3 regions of the Microbulbifer sp. THAF38 genome follow, and region 3 is predicted to be linked to each of the others. Evidence: predicted binding sites of a transcription regulator. Region 3 holds the regulator's gene; each other region holds the start of a gene.

Region 1 (4,670 bases), 1.3 Mb from region 3:
GGCGCCCTGGTGGCAGCACCCTTTCAAATCGACTGCGGCGAAACAGCAGTGCTCGCTCGTTATCAGCCACATTGACAATCTTCCATATTTTAAAGAGAGACTTCATTTCTCCGATCTCTTATCTTTTTTATTCCTTTGGGTGGGGCCCACTCGATCACAGGGTGGCCCAACGCTTGTACACAGTGGGAGCAAATTACAGCGGTTTTGCAAAATTCTTCATTCACCCATCCCGGGTAACGCAACCAAAATCCCTGGCTAAAATAGAATCAATGCAAATCCTGTAATCCACTCGCACAACGCAAACCCACGCAAGGCGACACTGTCACCGGTGTGCCTTTGTGTTTGACCATTGATGCAAAATCCAACAGTCCAAGCCATAGACACAGTGGGCCCCGAATAGATTTCAACAAAGAGGGCTTCTTTGTGGGGACTCGAACCCCAGGCTCTCGCCTTCCCTTAAAGTCGCTTTCCAGGCGACGTGACTTTGACAGGAATTGAACCTGTAACAAACCGGTTCAACGGTTGCTCTACCAATTGAGCGACAAAGTTAGCGTTTGAAGATTGCCCCAGTGGGTACACCTACCGCCAACGACGGTGGTGCCAGGCCGGCATACAGAACCGGCTCCGCTGACTGGAACAAAACATTCAAACTTGTTTGCGGAGAGCCTGCCCTTTGGGCATAACTTCCGACATTCCTCACTACTAAAGGCCTTATCCGTGGCAAGCGCTGACTATCCTTTGACGCAGACTACCTGCTTGAGGGTGTAAACGATTTCCACCAGGTCTTGTTGTGCTGCCATAACCTTCTCAATAGGTTTGTAGGCCGATGGGGTTTCGTCGATCACACCTTCGTCTTTACGGCATTCCACGTCGACAGTAGCCGCGCGATGCTCTTCCAGGGATACCAGTTTTTTCGCCTTGGTACGGGACATCACCCGCCCGGCACCATGGCTACAACTGCAGAAGCTTTCTTCGTTTCCTAACCCCCGCACAATAAAAGACTTGGCCCCCATACTTCCGGGAATAATGCCCATTTCATCAACACGCGCCCTTACAGCGCCCTTGCGGGTTACCAGTACATCCCTGCCGTAGTGGTGCTCGCGGGAAATGTAATTGTGGTGGCAGTTAACCGCCTCCATACGCGCCTCAAAATCCATGCCCAGTGCCTGCTTCACCGCGCCGATAGTACGCGCCATCATGACTTCCCGATTGATACGAGCAAATTCCTGCGCCCATTCCACCGCCTGCACATAGTCATCGAAATGCTCTGTGCCCTCGGGGAAATAGGCCAAGTCGCTATCCGGCAAATGCATATGCCAACGCTCCATATCCCGCTTGGCCTTCTCAATAAAGTAAGTGCCAATACGGTTACCCACACCACGAGAACCGCTATGCAACATCAGCCACACACTGCCGTGCTCATCGAGGCACATCTCAATAAAATGGTTACCGGTGCCAAGAGTCCCCAAGTGATTGATATTATTGGTATTTTTCAATACTGGGTGCTTCTCCTTCAGCAACTCAAACGGTGCTGCCAAAGGCGTCCAACCGGCTAGTGCATCATCTGGCGGATTCTCCCAGGCACCCTTATCCCGACCCCTGCCCCGGTGCCGACCAGTGCGGCCGTGGGGTACGGCGCGCTCAATGGCACTGCGTACACCCGCCAGGTTATCTGGCAGCTGTGCCGCCGTGAGGCTAGTGCGCACCGCCATCATGCCGCAGCCAATATCCACACCCACGGCTGCGGGGATTACCGCGCCCAGGGTGGGTACCACACTGCCAATGGTGGCGCCTTTGCCCAGGTGTACATCGGGCATTGCCGCCACCCACTTGTGGATGAAAGGCAACTGCGAAATATTTTTAAGCTGAGCCCTGGCTTCCTCTTCAAAGGGCACACCTAAGGTCCAGGACTTAATCGGTACCCCACCTGCCTGCATCACTTCATACGGCAATGGTTTCATCTCTCGCTCCTTTTAAATCTCATGAAACCGCTGAAATCTCGTGAAACCGCGTTATCACTTCATGGGTTTCTCTTGCCATTGATATAGCGAATTGGGTGCCAACTTTTGGAAAAACTTCTGAAAATAATGTAAGCCATTGTTTTTAAAAGAAAAATAATTTCATAAGTAGATTTCTAAGGAAACCTTAACTAAGTTGAAAACAATAAATATCTATCTTTTTTGATAGCTATTTATTATTTTAGATAGCATGAAAACAGTAGCTATCAGTATTCTCGGTACCACCAAGGATCGGCGCGGCAAAGGCGACAAGCGTTGGGATAAGTGGCGGCCCAATATCTCCATGTGCCAGCACGATGACCTGCTAATCGATCGGCTGGAACTCCTTTTCGACAACCATTCGAAGAACCTGGCAGACCAGGTCACCGAGGACATTGCACGTGTTTCCCCTGAAACAGAGGTGGTCCATCACCGGATCAACTTCAATGACCCCTGGGATTTCGAGAGCGTGTACAGCAACCTGCTGGATTTCGCTCGCGATTACGCTTTTAAGCCAGACCGGGAGCAGTACCTGGTACATATCACGACTGGCACCCACGTGGCCCAGATCTGCCTATACCTGCTCACAGAGGCCGGTTATTTCCCTGGGCGCCTGCTGCAAACTTCTCCTGCACACAAAAACAGTAACCTGCCGGGTCAGTACCAGATTATCGATTTGGATCTATCCAAGTACGACCAGATTGCCTCACGCTTCCAGCGAGAACACCAGGAGGGCACCACCTACCTGAAAGGCGGCATTGAGACGAATAATCTCGCCTTTAATCAGATGATCGAGCAGTTGGAGCAGGTCTCTATCCGCTCCGACGCGCCCATTCTGATTACAGGACCGACGGGAGCAGGTAAATCGCAGCTGGCCCAGCGTGTCTATGAGTTACGTAAGCAACGTGGAAAATTGGAAGGGGGCCTGGTCGCGGTAAACTGCGCCACCCTACGCGGCGAGAATGCCATGTCCGCCCTATTCGGCCACCGTAAAGGTGCCTTTACCGGCGCCACCACTCACCGCCCTGGGCTTTTAATGGAGGCAGATAAGGGCCTGCTATTTCTGGACGAAATCGGTGAATTGGGACTGGACGAGCAAGCGATGCTGCTGCGAGCCATAGAGCACAAGCGCTTTATGCCCTTCGGCTCAGACAAAGAAGTGAGCAGTCACTTCCAGTTGATCGCCGGTACCAACCGGGATCTTGTGCAGCTCAGCCGCGAGGGTAAGTTTCGCGCAGACCTGCTGGCTCGTATCGACTTATGGACCTACCGCCTACCCTCCCTGCGTGAGCGCATGGAAGACCTGGAACCCAATATCGACTTTGAGCTGGAGGCTTTTTCCAGAAAGTCCGGCCATTTGGTGAGCTTCAATAAAGAGGCACGGGAGAGGTACCTCAACTTTGGCCTTTCAGCAGAGGCCAGCTGGTCCGCTAACTTCCGCGATCTTAATGCCAGTATCCTACGTATGGGCACTCTTGCCGATGGTGGGCGCATCACCACTGAAGTGGTGGAGGAGGAAATCCAGCGACTGCGCTTCAAATGGCAAACCCCAAGTAATAGTGGAGCATCGCTACCCTTTGCGCGTATCGAAGCGTTACTGGGCCCCGGCAGTATTGAACAAATGGATTACTACGAGCAGATCAAACTAGCTGGGCTAATCCGGGTATGTGAGGAATCCAATTCCATGGCAGAAGCCGGTCGCAAACTATTCCAGGTGAGTCGCGCCACCAAAAAATCCAATAACGATTCTCATCGGGTACGCCAGCTGTTGGATAAATATGGGCTCAAGTTCGAGCAACTACATCTAACAACTACATAAAGCCTAGAGCCCTGTTGGTGCCATTTTGTTAATCTCACTCCAGAGCACCAATGATGGATCACGGAATGAGATACGCTTACCTAACCCCGCTTTTTTTCCTTCTTAGTGCCTGCGAGCCAACACAGTTTGCAGGCGGCACCGCCCTGCCAGATGGTTCCATATACAAAGGCGACTTACAAAACGGTTTTTTCCATGGCCGAGGCCAGTTGCAATGGCCCAATGGCAATCATTATCGCGGGGAATTTCACAATGGCCTCATTAGTGGTCAAGGACTACTTACCGAAGCAGATGGCTGTACTTATAAAGGTGAATTCCTCAATGGTGAACCACACGGAAAAGGTCGCTATACCTGTAGCGAAAATGAATGGTCGGGGCATTTCAGTGAAGGAGAACTGCAAAAAGGCACAGTAAAATGGAATGACGGTGAAGTGTATAGCGGTGAGTTTCTGGCTTATGACCCTCACGGCGAAGGTAAGTTAACCACTGAAGATGGCAGCCATTATCAGGGCACATTTGAGAACGGTTATTTAATAAAAGGAAGTTACTCGGATAATGATGGCTATCGTTATAACGGCGGCTTCGAATACGGCTCCTACTCCGGTGAAGGTGAACTAACCCAGCCCGACGGCACTATTATCCATGCCACATTCCGCTATGGGAAAGCTGAGGGTGAAGGCGTACAAATTAGTACGGATGCCGAAGGAACCACTATCGAACAATCTGGCTATTTCTCCGAAAATATTTATTACCCCAGTGAGGAAGCTTGGCGCGCACAGGCGAATATGCCCAGCGCCCAGGCGGAAACCCGCTTATATAGTGAGAGTAATCGCTTACAAAACGCTATTGACTCACTG
Region 2 (4,670 bases), 910 kb from region 3:
CGCTCCTTGATATTGCGCGAGGTTACGTATTTGCCGTCTTGTCCGGCAAAAGGAGAGTCGTTGACCTGGAAGGTCATACTCACTGTGGGTTCGTCCACGCTCAGGGCGGGCAGGGCTTCAGGGGTATCTGGGTCGCACAGGGTATCGGAGATATTCAGTTCGCCCACACCGGTAATACAGACGATATCGCCGGCGCTGGCCTGCTCCACCTCGGTGCGTTCAAGGCCCAGGTAACCCATCACCTGCAGAACCTTGGCTTTGCGGGATTTGCCCTCGCGGTCCAGCACTACCACCTGCTGGTTGGGGGTCAGGGTGCCGCGGGTAATACGGCCAACGCCGATAACGCCCACATAGCTGGAGTAATCCAGGGCGGAAATTTGCATCTGGAAAGCGCCTTTCGGGTCTACCTTGGGCGGCTCTACCTTGTCCACGATCATCTGGAACAGCGGGGTCATGTCGTCGGCCAGATCGGTGTCGTCGAGGCCGGCGATGCCGTTCAGGGCGGAGGCGTAGACAACAGGGAAGTCCAGCTGTTCATCGGTGGCGCCGAGGCTGTCGAACAGGTCGAAGACCTGGTCCATCACCCAGTCGGGGCGAGCGCCGGGGCGGTCGATCTTGTTGATCACCACGATGGGGTTGAGGCCCTGCTCAAACGCCTTTTGGGTAACGAAGCGGGTCTGCGGCATGGGGCCGTCCACCGCGTCTACCAGCAGCAATACGGAGTCGACCATGGACAGTACGCGCTCTACCTCGCCGCCGAAGTCGGCGTGCCCTGGGGTGTCGACGATATTGATGCGGTAGTCGTTCCAGCGAATGGCGGTGTTCTTGGCGAGGATGGTAATGCCGCGCTCTCTCTCCTGGTCATTGGAGTCCATGACCCGCTCGGCGCCTTCGTCTCGGCGGTCGAGTGTGCCGGACTGGGAGAGCAGCTTGTCCACCAGGGTGGTTTTGCCGTGGTCAACGTGGGCAATAATCGCAATATTGCGCAGATTCTCTATCACTGGGGGCCTCTGGGCGTTAAAACTTGGTAAATCGGGGCGGGGGCCTGCGGGGTTTCTACAGCAGCATTCCGGCCAAAGGCGGCGATTATAGGGGGGCCGCATGACAATTGGGAGTGATTTTGAGTAAAAAATCACCGGTCGTGTGCAGAATGGCGACCTGGTGAAGAACGTGAGAAGAAAGCGAGAAGGGCGCGGGCGACAGCTCCGCCCGCGCCGGGCAATGACGGCTACTTCTTGATGCCGTCGGGGCGGTGCGGGATCTGTGGGCGCAGCACGCCCACATTGCGGAAGCCTTCGTCCAGCAGGTGGGAAGCATGCAGGCGGCTCATCACGCCGCGCGCACAGTAGAGCAGGTACTCGCGCTCCTGATCCAGCTTGGCAAAGCTGTTATTGAGGCGGTAGAAGGGGATCGTCTCTACTTCGACGCCATCAAGCTCCAGCGGGTCCATCTCCTCTTCATCTGGATGGCGGATATCGATCACCACCGCGTTGCCGGCCTCCTCGCGGATTTCCACTTCCGGCGCCTCGCCGTCCACCTCTTCGATCACCTCGTCGATATTCTGAATCGAGCGGTTGCCAATGGCGCGGTCGAGGATGGTGAAGTCGAAGCGGTTCTCCTCGGATTCCACCTTCTCGATCTTGGCGCGGGTGGTGGGCTTCACCGAGATCACGCCGCAGTATTCGGGCATATTTGCGGCGAACTCCTCGGTGCCGATCTCCCGTGAGGTGCGGATGATATCGGTCTTATCGCTGGTGATCAGCGGGCGCAGTACCAGGGTATCGGTGACGCTATCGATCACGGACAGGTTTTTCAGGGTCTGGCTGGAAACCTGGGCGATGGCCTCACCGGTTACCACGGCATCCACTTCCAGCTCTTTCGCGATAACTTCTGCGGCGCGCAGCATCATACGCTTGAGAATTACACCCATATGGGAGTCGTCCACGCGCTCGAGGATTTCTGCCACTACTTCGTCGAAGGGCACTGTGACGAAGCGCACCCGGTGGGAGGCGCCGTATTTGTTCCACAGGTAGTAGGCCACTTCCTTAACGCCCAGCTCGTGCTGGCGCCCGCCCAGATTGAAGAACAGGAAGTGGGTGCGGATTCCGCGTTTCATGGTCAGGTAGCTGGCCACAGTGGAATCGAAACCACCGGAAACCAGCGACAGCACCGGGTCCTGGGTACCCAGGGGGAAGCCGCCGAGGCCTGCGTGCTGCTCCTCGACCACGTTGAGTTTGTCGTGGCGGATCTCCAGCTTCACCGTGATATCCGGGTTTTTCAGTTTCACCCCGGCCGCTTCGGTATTTTTATTGAGGCCGCCGCCCACGTACTGCTCCACATCGAGAGATTTGAAGTCGTGGTCGCCGGTGCGCTTTACCCGCACACAGAAGGTCTTGTCCTTGAGGGCGGGGCCCCACACCGACAGGGTCTTCTCGTACATATCGTGCAGGTCGCCCAGGGGGAACTGGCGCACGCGGGAGAAGTTGGCGATGCCGGGGGTGTGAGATAGCACCTCTTCAATGCGGCTGCCAAGGTGGGCCACGGCGTCCGGGGCGATCACATCGATCTTTTCCCAGTCTTTGCGCACCTGGATTCGGTCGTCCAGCTGGCGCAGCAGGCGCTGTAGGTTGTCCTTGAGCTGGCGCGACATACGCTTGCGCACGGGGTTGCTCTTGATGGTGATCTCGGGAAAAAACTTGACGACAAAGTGCATGGGAATCCGTGGGGTACCGCATGTTGATAGAAGGTGCGGCATTATAAACTAGCCGGAGGCAAGTTGGTTGTGCACTATTTCTGCGCGAGCAGGAGAGTAAATGTGCCAAATTGGTGCATTTAGCTGTGGCTGCACGGGCACAATACATCTATCCTGCCCCAGTCGGCCCAGTGCTGGGGCCCGCACCGGCACCAGTCGCGGCTGTGACGCCACTGCCCTAATTTGGCACACTCTTTGCTTTATTTCACGCCAGGTAAAGAGCGAATGCCGGCAGCAAAGGCATAGCGACCAAATACTTTTTAAGACCTGGAGGACAGCAATGTCAGCGAAAACGCTCGGTTTGATTAATGAGAGTGAGGCTAAGTGGATAGACCTGCGCTTCACCGACACCAAGGGTAAAGAACAGCACGTATCTGTGCCCGTGTCGGAGATTGACGACGAGTTCTTCGAAGAGGGCAAGATGTTCGATGGCTCCTCTATCGCTGGCTGGAAAGGCATCAACGAGTCCGACATGATCCTGATGCCGGATGACGAGACCGCTTTTCTCGACCCCTTCACCGACGAAAGCACCGTTATTATTCGCTGTAACATCGTCGACCCGATCACCGGTCAGGGCTATGAGCGCGACCCGCGTTCCATCGCACTGCGCGCAGAAGAGTACCTGAAGTCCACTGGCCTGGGCGATACCGCACTGTTCGGTCCCGAGCCCGAGTTCTTCGTATTCGACGACATCACCTGGGGTGCCGAAATGGGTGGCGCCTTCTACAAGATCAACTCCGAAGAGGCAGCCTGGTCTTCCGGCCACAGCTTTGCCGAGGGCAATATCGGTCACCGCCCCGGGGTGAAAGGCGGTTACTTCCCAGTGCCTCCGGTTGACTCCCTACACGACGTGCGTGCCGCCATGTGTTCCGCTATGGAGCAGATGGGTCTGCGCGTTGAAGTGCATCACCACGAAGTGGGCACTGCCGGCCAGTGTGAGATCGGCGTTGCCGCCAACACCCTGACCAAGAAAGCGGACGAAGTACAGATCCTCAAGTACGCCGTGCACAATGTGGCGCACGCTTACGGCAAGACCGCGACCTTTATGCCCAAGCCGCTGGTTGGCGATAACGGTTCCGGTATGCACGTACACCAGTCCTTCACCAAGGACGGTGTCAACCAGTTTGCCGGCGACGCCTACGCGGGCCTGTCCGAGACCGCCCTTTACTACATCGGCGGTATCGTGAAGCACGCGCGCGCCCTGAATGCGATCTGTAACGCATCCACTAACTCCTACAAGCGCCTGGTGCCAGGCTTCGAAGCCCCGGTTATCCTGGCCTACTCCGCGCGCAACCGCTCCGCTTCCATCCGTATCCCGTATGTGACTTCGCCGAAGGGCAAGCGTATCGAGACCCGTTTCCCGGATCCGACCGCAAACCCATACCTGGCGTTCGCAGCGCTGCTGATGGCGGGCCTCGACGGTATCAATAACAAGATCCACCCCGGCGACGCTGCCGACAAGGACCTGTACGACCTGCCGCCGGAAGAGCTGGCCGAGTACCCGACTGTTGCCGCTAGCCTGGAAGGTGCCCTGGACGCACTGGATCAGGATCGCGCCTTCCTTACTGAAGGTGGTGTTTTCACCGACGACGCTATCGATGCCTACATCGACCTGAAGCGCGCCGAGGTTGAGCGCCTGAACATGACCACTCACCCGGTCGAGTTCGATATGTACTACTCCGTGTAATGGCGAGCGGCATCACGCCGATGCCGTCGAGCCGTTCTCGAAAAGCCCGCCCCTCTCTGGTGCGGGCTTTTTTATTGGGGGTACACTGTCGGTTGAGGGGGTTACTTTCGCCGTCTGTGGCCGATATAGCGTTCGTGGATTAGAAAGCCTGCCCCTCTGCAGATTGGAGCCCGTTTGTAGGCAAGCACAAGGAGTACCGCTTCGCGGCTGATTGAGCTATGGGATATTTAA
Region 3 (4,670 bases):
GCTTTCCAACAGTTGCGCAATGCTCTGGGGCGTAAGGGTTTTGAGCATGCGCCGGACTTCCTGCCCGGTACCACTATCGAGAGCGGCGAACAACTCACTGAGCTGGTTTTGCGCGCGGAACTTGATTTCGGCTTGGGGTGGGCTGGACACGATAAATCCTTACTGCTCAGCGGTGATTAGGAGGACAGAGGCCACGGAAAGGTCGTGGTGCTTTAATACCATGGCGGACTCTATCCACTGCCGGTTGCCTTTGCAAACTACTCGGCTTCGCCGAAGCGCTCAGAGACCAGGGTGCAGATGGCATCGAGTGCGTCGCTCTCATCACGGCCCTCCACCTCCAGCTCCAGTTCAGTACCCTGGCCGGCGGCGAGCAACATGAGCGCCATCACGCTTTTACCGTCCACGGATCTGTCTCCGCAGTTCACTTTGATATTTGAAGAAAAGCGGGCAGAGGTCTGGGCAAATTTACTGGCTGCGCGGGCGTGTAGCCCGAGTTTGTTAATGATGATGAGACGCTGCTTTTGCATAGGGGCTTGCGGTGTTTCGACTATCTCTGTTGTTCGCGGTGACGGACTTGAATATTGCCAAATTTATGCAGAAAAGTACGGGCTAGTTGCTCAACCATATATACCGAGCGGTGCCTTCCTCCGGTACAGCCAATGGAAATACAGGTATAGCTGCGGTTGCTCTCTTGGAAGGAGGGCAGCCAGTTCTCTAAAAAGCCTGTGATGTCCGCTTCCATTTTGTTGGTTTTTGGATAGGAGCGTAAAAACTCGGCTACTTCGGGGTCCAGCCCGGTTTTTTTTCTCAGGCTGGGTTCCCAATAGGGGTTTGGCAGGCAGCGCAAGTCGAACATCAAGTCAGCATCCACGGGTACGCCGTATTTAAAGCCGAACGACTGAAAAAGGATTGCCATTCCCTCTGAGTGTTCGCCCACCACTCGGCTTTTAATTAGCTCTCGCAACTCATGTAGGCCGAGGCTACTGGTATCGATCACCATATCTGCCATGGCTGAGATCGGTGTCAGCAGTTCCCTTTCTTGTTTTAAGGCCTCGAGTAAGTGGGTGCAGTCATTGCTGAGGGGGTGTTTTCGGCGAGTCTCGCTGAAGCGCTGAACGAGGACGGGTTCACGGGCATCCAGGTAGATAATGTCACACTGGACACCTGTGCTGCGCAGGGCTTCTATGACACGTGGAGCCTGCTTGATATCCTGCCAGAGGTTGCGTGCGTCTATTCCCAGAGCTAGGGGAGTGTCCCCCTTTGGGGTTTGTTGCTCGGCCCGCTTAATCAGTTCGGGCAGCAGGCTGATCGGTAGGTTGTCAATGCAGTTAAAGCCCACATCTTCGAGCAATTGTAGTGCGGAGCTTTTACCGGAGCCGGAGCGGCCGCTGATAATGACCAAGCGCATGGGGACCCCCTCTTTTTAGCTCTTTATACCATTTAATTGCTTGAGAAATGGTGTTTTTATTCCTAACGGTAATTTAAGGAGTGATTCAGTAGAATCTCAGTTGTTACCAGAATAAAAGTACAAAACCAGAATCAGGCTGCTGCGGCAGAATCTATGGCTAGGGCGTAGAGCTCATCACTACTTTCGGCTTTTCTCAACTTATCCCGGACTTGGCTGTTGGAAAAAAGCGCAGCGATTTCTGCCAGTGTATCCAGATGTTGTTGCTCTGAATCTTCAGGGACGAGTAGGACAAAGAGTAAGTCGACAGGTTGCCTATCGATAGCGTCGAAATCTATGGCGGGTTCGATTGTGCAAAGCACGCCTATAGGTTGCTCACAGCCAGGAAGACGGCAGTGAGGTATGGCTACCCCCTCGCCAATACCCGTCGAACCCAGGCGCTCCCGAGCGATCAATTGGTTGAATGTTGTGTCGGAGTCATGCTGTGGATATTGTTCGGCGATGGCTTGGGCAATATTGAGCAGCAATTTCTTTTTGCTGCTCCCCGCCAGGTGGCAAAGGCTTAGGCGGGGAGAAAGTAAAGCTTCCAGTGTCATAATTCAGCGGTGGTTCTGCAACTTCTCTTTGTGTTTTTTCAGTTGGCGGTCCAACTTATCTGTAAGCGCATCGATGGCTGCGTACATGTCTTTGTCTTCCGAACCCGCACAGAGGTCGTGACCATTGATATGTACTCGGGCTTCAGCTTTCTGGATCAATTTATCTACAGATAGAATAACTTGCGCGTTGGTTATGTTGTCATAATGCCTTGAGAGCTTTTCCAGCTTGTTCTCACAGTAGTTGCGCATTGGTGAGCTAACGTCGACGTGGTGACCACTAATGTTGATCTGCATGGATTTCTCCTTACCAGGTGCATCACAATACGGCGAGCCTCCTTTCGGGTCGCAACCCTACTAGGAAGTGGCCCAGAATGGAAGGATACACTCAAAGTTTGGAGTTCGGTTGCGAAGACGTAGCAACTGACGCCAGGTTATGACTTGCTCCGCCTTTTTGGTCGCGCCCGGTATGGGCAAATTAAACTAGGCGCTTCCTTTCACTGGAGGAGGGGATACCCATTGATTCGCGATACTTGGCTACTGTGCGGCGGGCTACTTTGATGCCCTGCTGGTCTAGTTCCTGGGTAATTTTATTGTCGGATAGCGGCTTGCGTGGCGTTTCCGAATCAATCAGCTTTTTGATCAGGGCGCGAATGGCGGTTGAGGAGGCATCTTCGCCGGAGTCTGTGCTCACGTGACTTGAAAAGAAATACTTGAGTTCAAACACACCACGGGGTGTGAGCATGTACTTTTGGGTGGTTACCCGGGAGATGGTGGACTCGTGCATGCCAATGGACTCGGCAACGTCTGCCAGCACCATGGGGCGCATGGCTTCTGGCCCCTCCTCAAAAAAGCCTTGCTGCTTTTCGACAATACAGTTGGCGACTTTCAGCAGGGTTTCGTGGCGACTCTGCAGGCTCTTCATAAACCAGCGAGCTTCTTGCAGATGGTCCCGCAAAAAGTTGTTATCTCTGGAGTTATCCGCACGCTTAACCATTGAGGCATAGTGATTATTGATTCGAATCTTGGGAGTGATCTCTCCATTCAATTCTACTTGCCAGCGCAGGGCCTTGCGGGAAACGATGATATCCGGGATTACATAGTCCGGCTCCTGCCCGCCAAAGCTCTCTCCCGGATTCGGGTTTAGTGTCTGGATGAGGCGAATGGCCTCGCCGAGCTGGGCCTCGTTAAGGCGTGTGCGCCGACTCAGCTGGCGAAAATCTCTTTTACCGAGCAAGTCTAAGTGTTTTTCAATGATGCTTTGCGCTTGGTCGAGCCAGGGGGTGGTTGGCGGTAACTGTTGCAGTTGCAATTGCAGGCATTCTTTTAGCTCCCGAGCCCCACAGCCGGCAGGCTCGAACTGTTGGATGGCCTTTAAGACTGCCAGTACTTCATCTTCATCTACAGCTAATGAGGAGGCAACATCCTCTATTGAGGTGCCCAGGAGGCCGCTGGGGCTTATGCTGTCAATCAGGTTTTCACCGATCCACTTATCCTGCTCGGATAAAGGGGTCAGGTTCAGTTGCCAGCGCAGGTGGCCTTGTAAGTCGACAGAGATGGAGTTGCGTTCGTAGCTGAGGGTATCCAGCTCTGGGTTTCCGCTGTGACTGGTGTAGATATCATCCCATCGGGAGTCGACAGGAAGCTCGTCGGGAATTGCCTGGTCCCAGTCCCCCTCAGCAAGCTCTCGTTCCTCAGCCGCTTGTGAAGTATTGTCCTGCACCCGCTCTGATTCGTGCTCAGTCAGAGATTGGCCATTCTCCACCTTTGAGGGTTGTTCCTCGCTATCCGCCTCCAGCATTGGATTGCTATCCAACGCCGCCTGAACCTCCTGCTGAAGGTCAAGGGTAGACAGTTGCAGAAGGCGGATCGCCTGTTGCAACTGGGGAGTCATAGTCAGTTGTGTGCCGAGCTTGAGCTGGAGTGACTGCTTCATAGTGGAGAGCCGCTGGCCGATAAGACAGTGTTTAGATCAATTTGTCCTAAGATGGCGCAGACTACCCCTCCCTCTAATTTATTACAAGCAATAAACGTGCCGATCCAGTGATAGATGTTAGACTCGAGGTGGCTGAAGTATGAGGAATTAAGCTCAAATTGAAAAATTTAAGGATAGGGATTGCCGCTTCATCTTAAATGGTAAATTCATGTCCTAAATAAACTTCCCGAACCTGCTGGTTGGCAAGAACATCTTCTGGTGTGCCTTCAGCGATTATGTGGCCCTCGCTGACAATGTAGGCGGTCTCGCAAATATCGAGGGTCTCGCGCACATTGTGGTCGGTAATGAGTACTCCGATATCTCGATCCCGCAGGTGGCGGATGATTTCTTTGATATCGTTTACCGATATGGGATCCACGCCGGCAAAAGGTTCGTCTAACAGGACAAAACTGGGATTGGTGGCCAGGGCGCGGGCGATTTCTACTCTGCGGCGCTCGCCCCCAGAGAGTGCCATGCCCAAGCTCTGCTCAATATGGGTAATGTTAAATTCCTCAAGCAGGGCTTGAGCCTGTTGCTGTCGCTCGGCTCGCGAGAGGTCTTTGCGGGTTTCTAGGATGGCGAGAATATTGTCTTTTACGCTCAGGCGGCGAAACACGGAGGCTTCCTGGGGAAGATAGCCGATGCCTTTGCGTGCGCGCCCGTGCATAGACAGTCGGGTAATACCTTCATCGTCGAT

Evidence for each region. Region 3 encodes sigma-54, which starts transcription at its own class of promoters, with help from an activator protein. Its sites were predicted from a motif close to TGGCACANNNNTTGCNNT; they were not measured.
Region 1: a site for sigma-54 is predicted at 2,045-2,062, ahead of FIU95_RS00535 (RtcB family protein). Genes of this name have one in related genera too.
Region 2: a site for sigma-54 is predicted at 2,937-2,954, ahead of glnA (glutamate--ammonia ligase). Genes of this name have one in related genera too.

Annotation. Positions count from the first base shown of each region.
Region 1 is NZ_CP045369.1:120,482-125,151, reverse strand. It holds gene FIU95_RS00540 (slipin family protein) at 1-106, opposite strand, end outside; gene FIU95_RS00535 (RtcB family protein) at 732-1,961, opposite strand; gene rtcR (RNA repair transcriptional activator RtcR) at 2,209-3,816, shown strand; gene FIU95_RS00525 (C13 family peptidase) at 3,882-4,670, shown strand, end outside.
Region 2 is NZ_CP045369.1:4,416,052-4,420,721, reverse strand. It holds gene typA (translational GTPase TypA) at 1-1,001, opposite strand, end outside; gene thiI (tRNA uracil 4-sulfurtransferase ThiI) at 1,229-2,713, opposite strand; gene glnA (glutamate--ammonia ligase) at 3,033-4,439, shown strand; gene FIU95_RS19165 (DUF4124 domain-containing protein) at 4,658-4,670, shown strand, end outside.
Region 3 is NZ_CP045369.1:3,510,875-3,515,544, reverse strand. It holds gene mgtE (magnesium transporter) at 1-150, opposite strand, end outside; gene FIU95_RS15200 (HPr family phosphocarrier protein) at 258-527, opposite strand; gene rapZ (RNase adapter RapZ) at 548-1,408, opposite strand; gene ptsN (PTS IIA-like nitrogen regulatory protein PtsN) at 1,540-2,004, opposite strand; gene hpf (ribosome hibernation-promoting factor, HPF/YfiA family) at 2,005-2,295, opposite strand; gene FIU95_RS15180 (RNA polymerase factor sigma-54) at 2,477-3,934, opposite strand; gene lptB (LPS export ABC transporter ATP-binding protein) at 4,128-4,670, opposite strand, start outside.